3 regions of the Shouchella rhizosphaerae genome follow, and region 2 is predicted to be linked to each of the others. Evidence: riboswitches for the same ligand, from Rfam matches in the RefSeq annotation. Region 2 holds a riboswitch; each other region holds the start of a gene.

Region 1 (4,186 bases), 880 kb from region 2:
TTTGGCGATTGGCTCTCAATTGAAAATACAGGCACCCTGGACACTCATTTGCAAGCAACCTATGACCACTCTGTCGACTTGAATGTACCCATCGATGCGTATAAAGTTGGCTACATTGCGATTAAGTATACAACAACGCCAGGCAGGGATGTGTATGAAGATGCACAATATAAGTTAGACCAATTGTTTAATGGCATTACTAATGAAGTTCAGTCTTTTTCACATACGGCCGAGGCAAATGGCGTTGAAGTTGTAGCTGCCTTAATTGATGAACAAGCTTATGACGAAAATGCTGATCAGTTTGTGCTTGGCGATGGCAGCTTGCAAGGACCTGACAACGAATTTTGGCAATTGGATGAAGGCCAATACATTGATCTTAATTTTGGCGTGAAATTAGACGAGAATGCAGGCAATGAATACCAAGGAGCTGTTTATACTGCTTCACTTGAAGTATTAGCCAAGCAAACAGACCAAGGCGCGAAATAATTTAGTCAGTGGAGGTTGTCGGCATTTGCCGACAACCTCAGACTGTAGACAAACGCTCGCATACTTCGTCGTTTGCCTCACTCATATGCTCATGAACCCCCGTTCTATTCGCATCTTCCCTCGGCTGCACTCCTCGTCTGACAAGCGTTTTCTATCAGTCTGATTGCGGTTAGCGACTTTGCCGACAACCTATTTTTTGTTGTCTACTAAAACAGAAATTCCTATTTTGCTGGTTGATAAAGGTAGCAGTCTTGTTCATGGCTGTTGACTAAGCCAGCAGCTTCCATAAAAGACTGGCAAGTGGTTGGCCCAACAAAGGCCATACCAGCAGACTTTAACACTTTGCTGAGCGCTATAGCTTGTTCGGAAAGGTTGTCCTGTTTATTTGGAGCAAAGGACCAGATAAAATGGGCAAAGGAGCCATGCTCGTTTGCAAGTGTACGAGCTACAGCCGCATTTGTAAGAACGGCACGGATTTTTCCTTCATGGCGAATGATCGCTTTCATTTCTTTTAAGCGCGCCACATCTTCTTCTGTAAAACGGGCCAATGACTCCCAGTTAAAGCTAGCGAATGCAGTTCGGAGCGCATCTCGTTTTTTTAAGACAGTTAGCCAGCTTAATCCTGATTGCATAAGCTCTAACATAAGCATTTCAAATAGCTGTTGGTCGTCATAAGTAGGGCGCCCCCATTCGCTATCATGGTAGTGCTCGTAGAGGGGGCTGTTACTTACCCAACTACAACGCTTTGGCATAGGAACCTCCTCATATTTGAACGATAAGCCGGAGCACTGTTAATAAGCAACCGGCCATTTTTCTTTTACATAAGCCATTTCCCAAAAACTATACTCTAGTTGACAGCTTTTTAAAAAATGGTCTTGCATCCGTTCTTTTTCTTGTTCGGTAGCATGTGCCGCAAGGTCGTCGAGGCGTTTACAAAATTGTTTCGTTACCCCCATTTCTCCGTTTGAGCGGTAAAAGGAAATCCAGTCGAAAAATGGATGGTTCGCTTTTGGCTGGAACGTTTCGTACAAATAGTCGCCGATCGCTTGGTATGTCCACGGACAAGGCAGAAGCACAGCCAATATTTCGGCGAGAGAACCACGGTGGGCGACATCAAGCATGTGGCGTGTATAGTGGTGGGCAGTTGGGGCGAGAGGCTCATATTGCAAATCTTCATAGCGGACGCCTGCCACCTTGCAAAAATTATGGTGAGGGTGTGTTTCACTGTGCAAAATAAAGCCAATTTGTTCCGCGAACATCGCAATGTCTTCGCGGTTTTCGCACCGGCTAATAGCAATGCCGTATATTTGCATAAACGTATTTAAGTATTCAAAATCTTGTTTGACGTAGTGAATAAGGGAATCTGCGGGCAACGAGCCTTTGCCAATACCTTGTACAAACGGATGGCTAAATATGGCTTTGTAAATCGGGTCGGCGGTTTTGCGAAGTTCGGCAGTAAAACTCATAAAAATCGTCTCCTCCTTTTTTTCCACAAAGGGATGCCTGACGCAAAGAAAGGAGAGTTGCTTTACATGAATAAGCAATTGTTCTCCACTTCCCTACGCTGGTACAAGCCAGATCAGGTTCAAAGGGTCAAAGCAGCGCTTTTCTCAGCCAGATGGCTCCCCTAGTGGTTCTTCTTAAAGTGAACCATATCTTCAGACAAAGTGCAATGAATAGCTGTTAACGGTACGTTGCCCACTGGCAAAAAACATTTGCAAGGCACGCTAGAAGGTGTTATGATGCTTCGGAGACTAAAAATAGACAGATAAATGAAATATTGTAAGGATGGGAGACAGCATGAAATCATACGTAATTGATCGGATGTATAAAGCATCTGCAGGGGTCGCCAATGCAGTGCTTGTTACGTTAGGTATTGGACTTTTGTTTGAATCTTTCGGCAATATTTTTGGTTGGAGTGCGTTTGTCACAATTGGCTCCATTACTAAAATTCTACTCGCTCCAGCAATTGGCGCCGGGATCGCTTACCAGCTAGGAGGAAACACGCTCGTCATTTATGCAGCTATGGCTTCGAGTACGGTGGGCGGCAATGCGATTAGTTTTGTCGAAGGGCTGCCAGTTCTCGCACCAGGACAACCTGTGAGCGCTGTTATTGCAGCAGTCGCTGCGACTTATGTCGGCAAACGAATAACTGGAAAGACGAAACTGGATATGATGGCAATTCCTTTTTCCGGTATTTTTGTTGGCGGGCTTGTAGGACTTGTTATGGCAGCTGTTACGACACCGATGCTAGAATGGATAAGCGCGCAACTGGCTACGTCTGTACAAGGATCGCCTATTATCGCTCCAATGGCCATCGCTCTCACATGGAGCATTTTGCTTATGACACCAGCTTCATCGGCTGCACTTGCGATTGCCTTGCAAATGGACCCGATCTCAAGTGGTGCAGCATTAATTGGTTGCACAGCTCAGTTTGTCGGTTTCACCCTTATGTCTTGGAAACAAAACGATGCTGGGGCATTACTTGCCCAAGGGCTTGTCACGCCAAAAGTACAGTTTCCCAATTTAATTAAAAACCCGCGCCTCTGTTTGCCTCCGTTTGCCGCAGCAATTATTTGCGCTCCGATTGCTTCACTAGCCTTTCAGTTCCAAGTTTCGTATGAGCTTGCCGGTTTAGGCTTGAATTCTTTGATTGCGCCTATTACGATTTTTTCCACACAAGGAATAACAGGCTTGTTCATTTTTATAGGCACAGGCATCATTTTGCCAGGGATCATTTCATTGGCGTTATATGAGTTAATCAAACGGATTGGCTGGGCGAAAACAGGCGATTTGCATATTAAACTGCAATAATGGAGAAGAAGGTACTTTCAGGCTTACGCCAAACATAGACGTAATGATGGCCAGCCGAGGCTGTCGTTGGAATAGAAGACAAAGCTCAGCGGAAGCTGAGCTTTGTTTTTTCTTATCCTTCGATTTTTCGTTCAGCTCGTTTTTCTGACTGCGCTTCTTGTTCGCCATCTTGTGGTTTGCTTGATAAGAACCATCCGGCAATGACAATAAGAACTAAAACGCCGTAGAAAAAGAGCTTCCAGCCCGTTGAGTGTGGGAATTCGTGTGGGATCCATGCAATCGCATCATGGGCAAGCACTTGCACCGTCAACTTGACGCCAACCCAGCCAACAATAATAAATGCGGCCGTTTCAAGGCCAGGCCGTTTTTCGAGCAGTGCAACAAATTTTGTAGCTGCAAAGCGCATGATTAAGAGGCCGATGAAACCGCCAAGAAAGACGACAATAAATTGGCCGATGTCCATACTGCCGACCGTGCCGAGGTTAGTTGGCGTTAAAGCGGTGGCCAAGGCAACGGCAGCTAAAATCGAGTCAACAGCAAAGGCGATGTCGGCGACTTCGACTTTTAACACAGTCGTCCAGAAGCCGCTTCCTTTTTTAGCTTTTGCAATGCCGGCCTTTTCCTCGCTTTTCTTGACAATATGCTTTCGGTATAAATGGTTTAGCGCAATGAATAATAGGTATGCGGCACCAATCGCTTGAACTTGCCAAATGTCGACAAGAAAAGAAATGATAAACAACGAACCTAACCGAAAAACAAACGCGCCAGCCAAACCGTAAAAGAGCGCTTTTTTACGTTCTGTCTCAGGCAAATGTTTGACCATAATCGCTAGAACTAGCGCATTATCAGCCGCCAATACACCTTCCAATGCAATAAGCACAACAAG
Region 2 (4,186 bases):
CAGTTTTACCGCCCAAACTTTCGTTTTTGGTTATGTCATAGGGATGCTTGTCGTTCTTTGTTTAATCCGTTTTAAAGGCCGCTATTTTTACATGCTTCGCGTTTGGTCTTTTTTAAAGCTAATGGGTGTGTTTGCCAAGGAATTGACGGTTGCCAACCTGGATGTTGCCAAAATTGTCATCAGCCCTAAAATGAACATTGCTCCTGGGATCATTGCCGTGCCAACTGAACTGGAGACGAGGGTGGAAAAAACATTGTTTGCCGTCATGATGACATTGACACCAGGAACGATGTCGATTGAGTTTTCAGAAGACGGTCGCTACATTTTTGTCCATGCCTTAAATGCCGAAGACAAAGATGGGCTGGTTAAGCAAGCAAAAGATACATTTGAGGCTGGCATTTTGGAGGTGACCCGTCGCTATCATGTTTAATTTGTTGCTCTCTATTGCTTTAGTCATACTAAGCCTAGCCGCGCTCCTTTGTTTTGTCCGTGCCCTTCTTGGACCAACCAATCATGACCGCATTGTGGCGCTTGATACCGTTGGCATCTTATTAATTGGCTTTGTCGGCATCTTAATGATTCTTCAAGACACACGCGCCTATACCGAAATTCTTCTCGTCGTAGGCATTCTCGCTTTTGTAGGCTCAGCCGCCATGGCGAAATTTCTTGAAAGGGGGAATTTGTTTGACGACGATTGAATGGCTAATCGCAGTTTTGGCATTACTAGGATCTATTTTCGGCTTCCTTTCTGCTGTCGGCATCGTTCGATTGCCTGATGTGTACTCCCGTCTCCATGCGACGGGAAAAAATTCGACATTTGGCATTATGATGATCATGGCCGCTGTATTCCTCTACTTTTTTGTATTAAAAGGCGAGTTTATTGGCAAGTTGTTGTTAACGATTCTATTTGTGTTTATTACGGTGCCGATTGCAGCATTAATGATTTCTCGATCCGCTTACCGTATAGGCATTCCGATGGACGCTTCCACTGTTTGTGATGAAATGAAGCCTTTTTATGACAAAGAAAAGAAAACATATGCGAACAACAGCAAACAGACAACAAATGAAAATCCTACAAAACCATTACCTACAGAAAATAGGCCCTAAATAAAAGGACACGTTTGATGACAAGAATAGTGCTGAATTTGGGGAAAAACGTTACAAAGTGATTAAAAATCAGGTGTTCAGCCTTATTTTGGCCTTTAAGTCTTGACACAACAAGGATTCATGAGTAAATTAAGGGCAGGCATTGTCGCTATAAGCCGCACACAGCGAATATAGCAATATGTTGGTCTGTAAGAAGAAAAGAATGAAACAACTTTACGATAAGAAAAGGAGTTTTTTAAGATGAACAAAACAGATTTAATCAATGCAGTATCAGAACAAGCAGAAATCTCTAAAAAAGACGCTTCCAAAGCAGTTGACGCTGTTTTTAATGGCATTACGGAATCACTCGTAAAAGGAGCAAAAGTACAACTCGTCGGTTTTGGTAGCTTTGAAGTCCGCGAGCGTTCTGCTCGTAAAGGCCGCAACCCGCAAACTGGCGAAGAAATTGAAATCCCAGCAACAAAAAACCCTGCTTTCAAGCCAGGTAAACAGTTAAAAGACGCTGTTAACGAGTAAAACAACAGCAAACACATAGATTCCACTAGGGGTGCTTCGTGCTGAGAAAAGGTTCGCCTTTAACTCTTCAACCTGATCTAGTTCATACTAGCGTAGGGAAGTGGAAACGTAAAAAATACATTTGTTTTTTTTACATTACAACAGTCGCCTCCACAAGTACGGGCGGCTGTTTTTTTATTTTAGACAGAAAGGATGATGGCGTTGTCGACGATTTATCGCGCTTTAACGATCGCTGGAACCGATCCTACAGGAGGAGCTGGCATTCAAGCCGATCTCAAGACGTTTCAAGAACTAGAAGTGTATGGAATGAGCGTGATTACCTCGCTAGTGGCGCAAAATACGACAGGTGTGCGGGCTATCCACCACGTACCCCTTGAATTCATCGACCAGCAGTTCCAAGCGGTTGTCGATGATATTTACCCAAGCGCTATTAAAACAGGCATGATCGCGCTCCCAGAAATGATGGAACTCCTGCAACAACAACTAAATTCCCACAAAAACGTCCCTTATGTTTGCGACCCAGTGATGATGGCCAAAAACGGCGACCCATTGCTAGAAAAGCATGTGCGCGCTAAGCTTCGCGAGACACTTGTGCCTTTAGCAACAATTGTCACACCTAATATTGCTGAAGCGGAAGATTTAATTGACATGCAAATTGATGATATTGACGATATGGAAAAAGCAGCCATACGGATTGTTAAAGAATTAGGGGCACAAAGCGTTGTTGTAAAAGGGGGAAGTTTAACAGGCGATGCGGTTGATGTGTTTTACAGTAGAGAGACTGGATTGTTTAAATTGGATGCGCCCCGTACGGATACAAAACACACACATGGGACAGGCTGTACCTTCTCAGCAGCGATTTGTGCCCAATTGGCTAAAGGCATAGCGCTATTGGATGCAGTCCAAAAAGCAAAAGCTTTTACAGCAGATGCCATTACTTGGTCTTTACAAATTGGGAATGGCTATGGTCCAACCAACCATTGGGGTCATCGACTTAATGGGTTACCAGGCAAAAACGTTAACCAATAAGGGAACGATTCCCGCGTTTATTTGTCAACCAAGCGCATGAGAGAATATGGTCCAGTGCAAAGGCTCGATACGCATTTTTTAAATGGCAATAACAAAAAACATGCGTCTCGGTAACGGTGTATACTGTAACTTCCCTTTGGGTTAGCTTTTTATTTTTTGCTTCATAGATGAGTTCTACCCGCCCTTGCTCAGTAGCAGCTCTGTTTAATAACCGGATCATCATAATCACACTCCTTTTGATTATTATTATAACGATCGAACGAATGTTCGTCAACAAAAAAACAGAATGTTTGTTCGTTGTATTTTCTCCCGCATCTTACTAAGAAAGATGCGGGCTTTCTGTTTTAACAATCATTCATTGTGGGTAAATCCTCCTTGCCTCTCATTCCTTCTTCCTAAGCTCAACTATCTATTTTCATCGCTTTTTGTTCGAGTTCATAGACGCATACATGGGAGTTAAGTATAATGGGAAAAGTATTTGGAAATCACCTCCCAGGTTATAAACGCGAATAAATGGGTAAGTAAAGTTTATTCCGTCATCACAGTTGATTTAAAACAAGGAGCGCATCAATGAATTCAAATGACACACGAACGAAGATTGACCCCGTATTTTACTGGGTGCTTGGCATCCTCCTTATCTTTATTGTTGTTGGCATCTCTGCTCCAGCGCGCCTTGAAGCGATTACAGCCGCTGCCCAGGCCTTTATCGCCGATCGGTTTGGCTGGTATTATTTAATCGTCGTTACCTTCTTTTTGCTTGTATGCCTCTTTTTTATCTTTAGCCCTTATGGAAAGATACGTTTAGGCAAAGATGAAGACCGTCCTGAATACAGTTACTTAACATGGTTTGCTTTCTTATTTAGCGCAGGACTCGGCGTCGGGCTTCTGTTTTTCGGAGCTGCCGAACCAATTGCTCATTATGCAGTGAGCTCACCGACTGTAGAAGAAGGAACGGGAGCAGCTGCGCTAGAGTCCATGAAGTACGTATTTCTCCATTGGGGTTTTCATGGTTGGGCCATTTATGCAATTGTGGCGATTTGTTTGGCTTACTTTAATTTCCGCAAAGAACAGCCTGGCCTGATTAGCGCAGCGTTGTCGCCATTAATTAATCCAAATGGCTTCTTTGGCAAAACGATTGATGTGATCGCTATTATTGCCACATTGTCAGGAATTGCAACGACGCTCGGATTTGGGGCCGCTCAAATGAACGGCGGCATTTCCTTCCTGACAAACTTAGAAAACAGCTTTATGCTCCAGTTAGCGATTATTGTTGTGATTACCGTGCTCTTTCTTATTTCAGCAAGTACAGGGCTTGATAAGGGAATCCGCATTTTAAGTATTGTCAATATGACACTTGTCGTGCTTATGTTGCTGTTTTTCGCCGTGTTTGGTGCAACCATGTACTCGTTAAACCTTTTCACAAATACACTTGGCCAGTACATACAATCCTTGCCTGAACTTAGTTTTACGATTGCGCCAAACAGTGCAGAACACCGTGCTTGGATTAACGCGTGGACCTTGTTTTATTGGGCCT
Region 3 (4,186 bases), 990 kb from region 2:
TTGTCGCTTTCGCTGTTTCCGCTTTTCCAACAATCGTAAAATCTAGTTTGCTTTGAATCAATTGTTCGTAAACAGAAGCGGCGACTGGATCATCTTCAACAATCAGCACGCCGATGGAAGGGGTTTGCATAGTTTGATTCGCTCCTCTGATTTGTTTCCTTATAAAGATGCATTGTATGATTTACAGTCTTTTATGTTTAGGTATAGCAATCGTCATACGCATGCCGCCCCCAGGGCGTTCGGCCATGAACCAAGTGCCATGAAGCTGGTGAAGGGCGTGTTGCATGATGGTTAAACCAAGGCCGTGCTGGCCCTCGCTTTTGCTTGTTGCCCCTGTTTCCAAATAGTGCGCTTCTTCTTTAGGGGTCATACCCTTGCCGTTGTCTTCAATATCCATAATCATATCATTCCCAAAATCGGTAAAAGCAATATGGACATGGGCGTTTGCTCCTTGGTGAGCAACAGCCGCCTCTAAGGCATTGTCAATTAAGTTGCCGATGACAGTCACAACATGGTCGCTTTTGATTGTCGCAGGATAATCGAGCCAAGTGCTTCCTTCTGCAAATGTAAGGGCTGCTTTCATTTCTTTGGCACGGTTTACTTTGCCAAGCAAAGCTGCGACAATAAGCGGGTCTTTCACAGAAGCCATGAGGAAGGTGACTGTTTCTTGCAACTCTGTTACTTCCGCTTTCATAAACGCTTTTGCTTCTTCGTATTTCTCAAGCAGCAATAAGCCATTTAATGTATTAAGCTTATTCAAGTATTCATGGGTTTGCGCTCGCATATGTTCGGTATGTTGCTTAATCTCCAACAATTCATTTGCCAGGTCCTCTACTTCTGAAAACGGGCGGATCGTCAACACAAAGCCGATTGCTGCATGTTTAGCTAAAATTGGCGCCGCATCCACAATATAAAGAGTGTTAGCGATTAATAGCCTCTGTTGGGTCATCTTTTCCGGGTTTTCAGCAGCTTGTTTAATAAACGCTTGCAATTGAGGTTCAGTTAATTCGCCATCCACATGGCTCCCTAAAATTACTCGTGCACGTTTATTTGCTGAAAGAATCTGGAGATCGGGGCCAACTGCCAGCGTTGCGTCCCCTACCGATTCGAGAATTGCTTGTTTTTCCGAAAAGGCGCGCGAGATTTCCTCCGGTTCTAACCCGAAGATAAGTTTTTTGACGCGTCTAGCGATATAGAGTGCGCCGGGAATGCCAATCAAGAGGGCTAAACCGCCAAAGCCAGCAACGCGCAGTTGGTAAAAAAGAATGTCATCCTTAATTTCAGTCGTTAGAAAACCAACTGATGAAACGCCGATAATGTTTCCTTCTCTGTTGAAAATCGGCGTTTTGGCTTTTACAGCCTCGCCAAGAATTCCATTGCCAATAAAAACGGTTGATTTGCCGGCAAGAGGCGCTTCGTTGCTTGTTTCTGTCTTCTGGCCAATTTGGTTTTCATGAGGATGAGAATACCGAATCCCTTCCGTATTGGCAATAACAACATAATCAGCGCCCGTGCGCTTGCGCAATGTTTCAGCAATTGGCTGAATCCGTGCTGCTGGATTTTGGTCGGCAAACGCATCAATAATGTCCGGGTGTTCAGCGATTAGTTCCGCTGCCGCCAGTGCTTTTTCTCCCGTGGTTCGCTCAATCATCCCGTCGATAATGGATGAAAAGAACACCGTTACAAGCAGCAATGAAACGAGAAGAACAATAGCCATTAATGCAGTCATTTGCCCAAAAAGACCCAAGCGTTTCAATTTACGTGGAAAAGCCATAAAAGCCATCTCCTATCGTGTTCATAAAAGATCAAGCCTTGCCGATTGCGCTTACATATGGTAGCGTTAGTATATCAAAACAATCACTAAAACCGCTAGGGGTGCTTCGAATGATGGAAGCTGAGAGAGGCAAACGCCTTAACCCTTATCACCTGATCTGGTTCGGACCAGCGGAGGGAAGCGGGCACGTTTTCTCGACATGCCACCCGCTTCTTTTTTAAGTAGCGGTTTTTTTGTGTGGAAAAGGAGGACAACAACCAGGTGGAATCGTTGCTTAAGCAAGTGGAAGAACGGGAAGAGGAGCTCATTCGGCTTGTGTCTGATTTGATTTCCTATCCGACCATAGCCCCTCCAGCCCGAAATACGGCCGATATCCAGCAGTATATTGAAGGCTATTTGCGTGCTGCGGGGATGGCTGTCGATAAGTGGGAATCGTACCCAGGCGATTGGAATATCGCGGCAAAGAAAGAAGGCACAGATAGAACGAAGTACCATAGCCTCCTTTTAAATGGCCATGTCGATGTCGCTACAGTCGAAGAGGAAGAAAAAAGCCAATGGAAATACGCTCCTTTTTCTCCTAGAGTAGAAGAACGGACGCTGTATGGCCGTGGTGCCGCCGATATGAAAGGCGGGCTTGGCGCTTGTTTGTTCGCCTTGCGTCTTTTGCATGATCATGGCATTGAACTAAAGGGCGACGTCCTGCTTGAAGCAGTTACAGGCGAAGAAGTCGGCGAGGCTGGCACGAAACAATGTTGTGAGCGAGGCTATACGGCAGATTATGCACTTGTAGCCGACACAAGCAACTGCCGTGTCCATGGACAAGGCGGTGTCATTACTGGCTGGATTACCGTAAAAAGTGACTCGACTCACCATGATGGCACGCGGCGGAATATGATCCATGCCGGTGGCGGCTTAAAGGGAGCTAGTGCGATTGAAAAAATGGCTAAACTGATTGCTGCTTTGCAAGAACTTGAGCGCCACTGGGCTGTGACAAAGTCGTATCCAGGTTTTCCGCCTGGAACCAATACGATTAATCCAGCTGTCATTGAAGGCGGGCGCCATCCAGCGTTTATTGCTGATGAATGCAGGTTGTGGGTAACGGTGCATTTTTATCCAAATGAATCTGCCGAAGAAGTGGCCAACGAAATTGAAGCCCATCTTCTTGCTACAGCTAAAGCGGATGTGTGGTTGAAGGACCACCTTCCAACCTTTACTTGGGGCGGCGCCTCTATGATTGAAGACAAAGGGGAAGTATTCCCTGCTTTTTCAATCGATGAAGCTCATCCTGCATTATCTGTTTTAAAGACCGTCCATCAGACTGTTTTCGAGGCTCCATTGGAAATAGAAATGTCAACTAGCGTGAACGACGGTGGCTGGTTGGCCGAATATGGAATGCCGACGATTTGTTATGGGCCTGGGAAATTAGCACACGCCCATGGCGTGAATGAACAGCTTGACATTGATGAACTCGTCCGTTATACGAAAGCGCTTGTCGCCTTCATTTATAAATGGTGCAATACCGAAAAAAGGGGAGAATAACTTATGAAGTTTTCAGAACGTATTCGTAAAAACGCTGATCCGATTTGGCAAGCGAGCCACAATCATCCGTTTGTCCAAGGAATTGGCCACGGCACTCTTGAACTAGAAGCATTTCAATATTATATGTGCCAGGATTATAAATATTTGATTGAGTATGCCCGCGTCATTGCCCTAGGCACAGTATTGGCACCTGATTTGGAAACGATGTCTGGTTTTGCGAAAGCGCTTGATGAAACGCTTAACAGCGAAATGGATCTGCATCGCGCATATGCGAAGCGCCTCGGAATTACACAGGAACAGTTGGAACAGACAGTTCCTGGCCCAGTAACGCTTGCTTATAGCAGCGCGATGATGGCTGAAGCACAAAAAGGATCCCTTGCCGAGCTCATTGCGGCGATTTTGCCGTGTGCTTGGAGCTATTATGAAATTGGCACAGCGCTCGCGAAGATTCCAGGCGCCACAGAACATGAGGCATACGGAGAATGGGTGAAAATGTACTCTTCGCCTGAGTTTGGCGCAATTGCGGACTGGCTGATTGCCAAGCTAGACGAGCTTGCCGCAGAAAAGAGCGAGGCCGAACTAGACCGCATTGAAACGATCTTTATGAATACGAGCCGCTATGAATATATGTTCTGGGATATGGCTTATAAACAAGAAAACTGGCCGATCGGTTAAAAAAACGCTGTGCCCTGTTAGCGGGCATAGTGGAGGTTGTCGACAAAATCATCAGACTGATAGAAAACGCTTGTCAGACGAGGAGTGCAGGCGAGGGAAAATGCGAATAGAACGGGCGTTCATGAGCATATGACCGAGACAATCGACGAAGTATGCGAGCGTTTGTCTACAGTCTGAAACGCTGTGCCCTGTTAGCGG

What was found. Region 2 has a riboswitch for thiamine pyrophosphate ahead of thiD (bifunctional hydroxymethylpyrimidine kinase/phosphomethylpyrimidine kinase). Riboswitches for the same ligand answer to the same signal wherever they lie in the genome.
Region 1: it holds a riboswitch for thiamine pyrophosphate, as region 2 does, so the genes downstream of both, tenA (thiaminase II) here and thiD (bifunctional hydroxymethylpyrimidine kinase/phosphomethylpyrimidine kinase) in region 2, are expected to answer to the same signal.
Region 3: it holds a riboswitch for thiamine pyrophosphate, as region 2 does, so the genes downstream of both, V5G21_RS12710 (acetylornithine deacetylase) here and thiD (bifunctional hydroxymethylpyrimidine kinase/phosphomethylpyrimidine kinase) in region 2, are expected to answer to the same signal.

Annotation. Positions count from the first base shown of each region.
Region 1 is NZ_CP144921.1:2,662,963-2,667,148, forward strand. It holds gene V5G21_RS13160 (TasA family protein) at 1-486, shown strand, start outside; gene V5G21_RS13165 (DNA-3-methyladenine glycosylase I) at 708-1,238, opposite strand; gene tenA (thiaminase II) at 1,278-1,952, opposite strand; TPP riboswitch at 2,026-2,125, opposite strand; gene V5G21_RS13175 (PTS transporter subunit IIC) at 2,275-3,300, shown strand; gene V5G21_RS13180 (TerC family protein) at 3,413-4,186, opposite strand, start outside.
Region 2 is NZ_CP144921.1:3,547,508-3,551,693, reverse strand. It holds gene V5G21_RS17545 (Na+/H+ antiporter subunit E) at 1-430, shown strand, start outside; gene V5G21_RS17540 (Na(+)/H(+) antiporter subunit F1) at 423-698, shown strand; gene mnhG (monovalent cation/H(+) antiporter subunit G) at 685-1,107, shown strand; gene V5G21_RS17530 (HU family DNA-binding protein) at 1,348-1,623, shown strand; TPP riboswitch at 1,641-1,739, shown strand; gene thiD (bifunctional hydroxymethylpyrimidine kinase/phosphomethylpyrimidine kinase) at 1,825-2,652, shown strand; gene V5G21_RS21480 (WYL domain-containing protein) at 2,642-2,872, opposite strand; gene V5G21_RS17520 (BCCT family transporter) at 3,223-4,186, shown strand, end outside.
Region 3 is NZ_CP144921.1:2,562,096-2,566,281, forward strand. It holds gene V5G21_RS12700 (response regulator) at 1-130, opposite strand, end outside; gene V5G21_RS12705 (ATP-binding protein) at 182-1,774, opposite strand; TPP riboswitch at 1,862-1,970, shown strand; gene V5G21_RS12710 (acetylornithine deacetylase) at 2,036-3,313, shown strand; gene tenA (thiaminase II) at 3,317-3,988, shown strand; gene V5G21_RS12720 (acyltransferase family protein) at 4,180-4,186, opposite strand, start outside.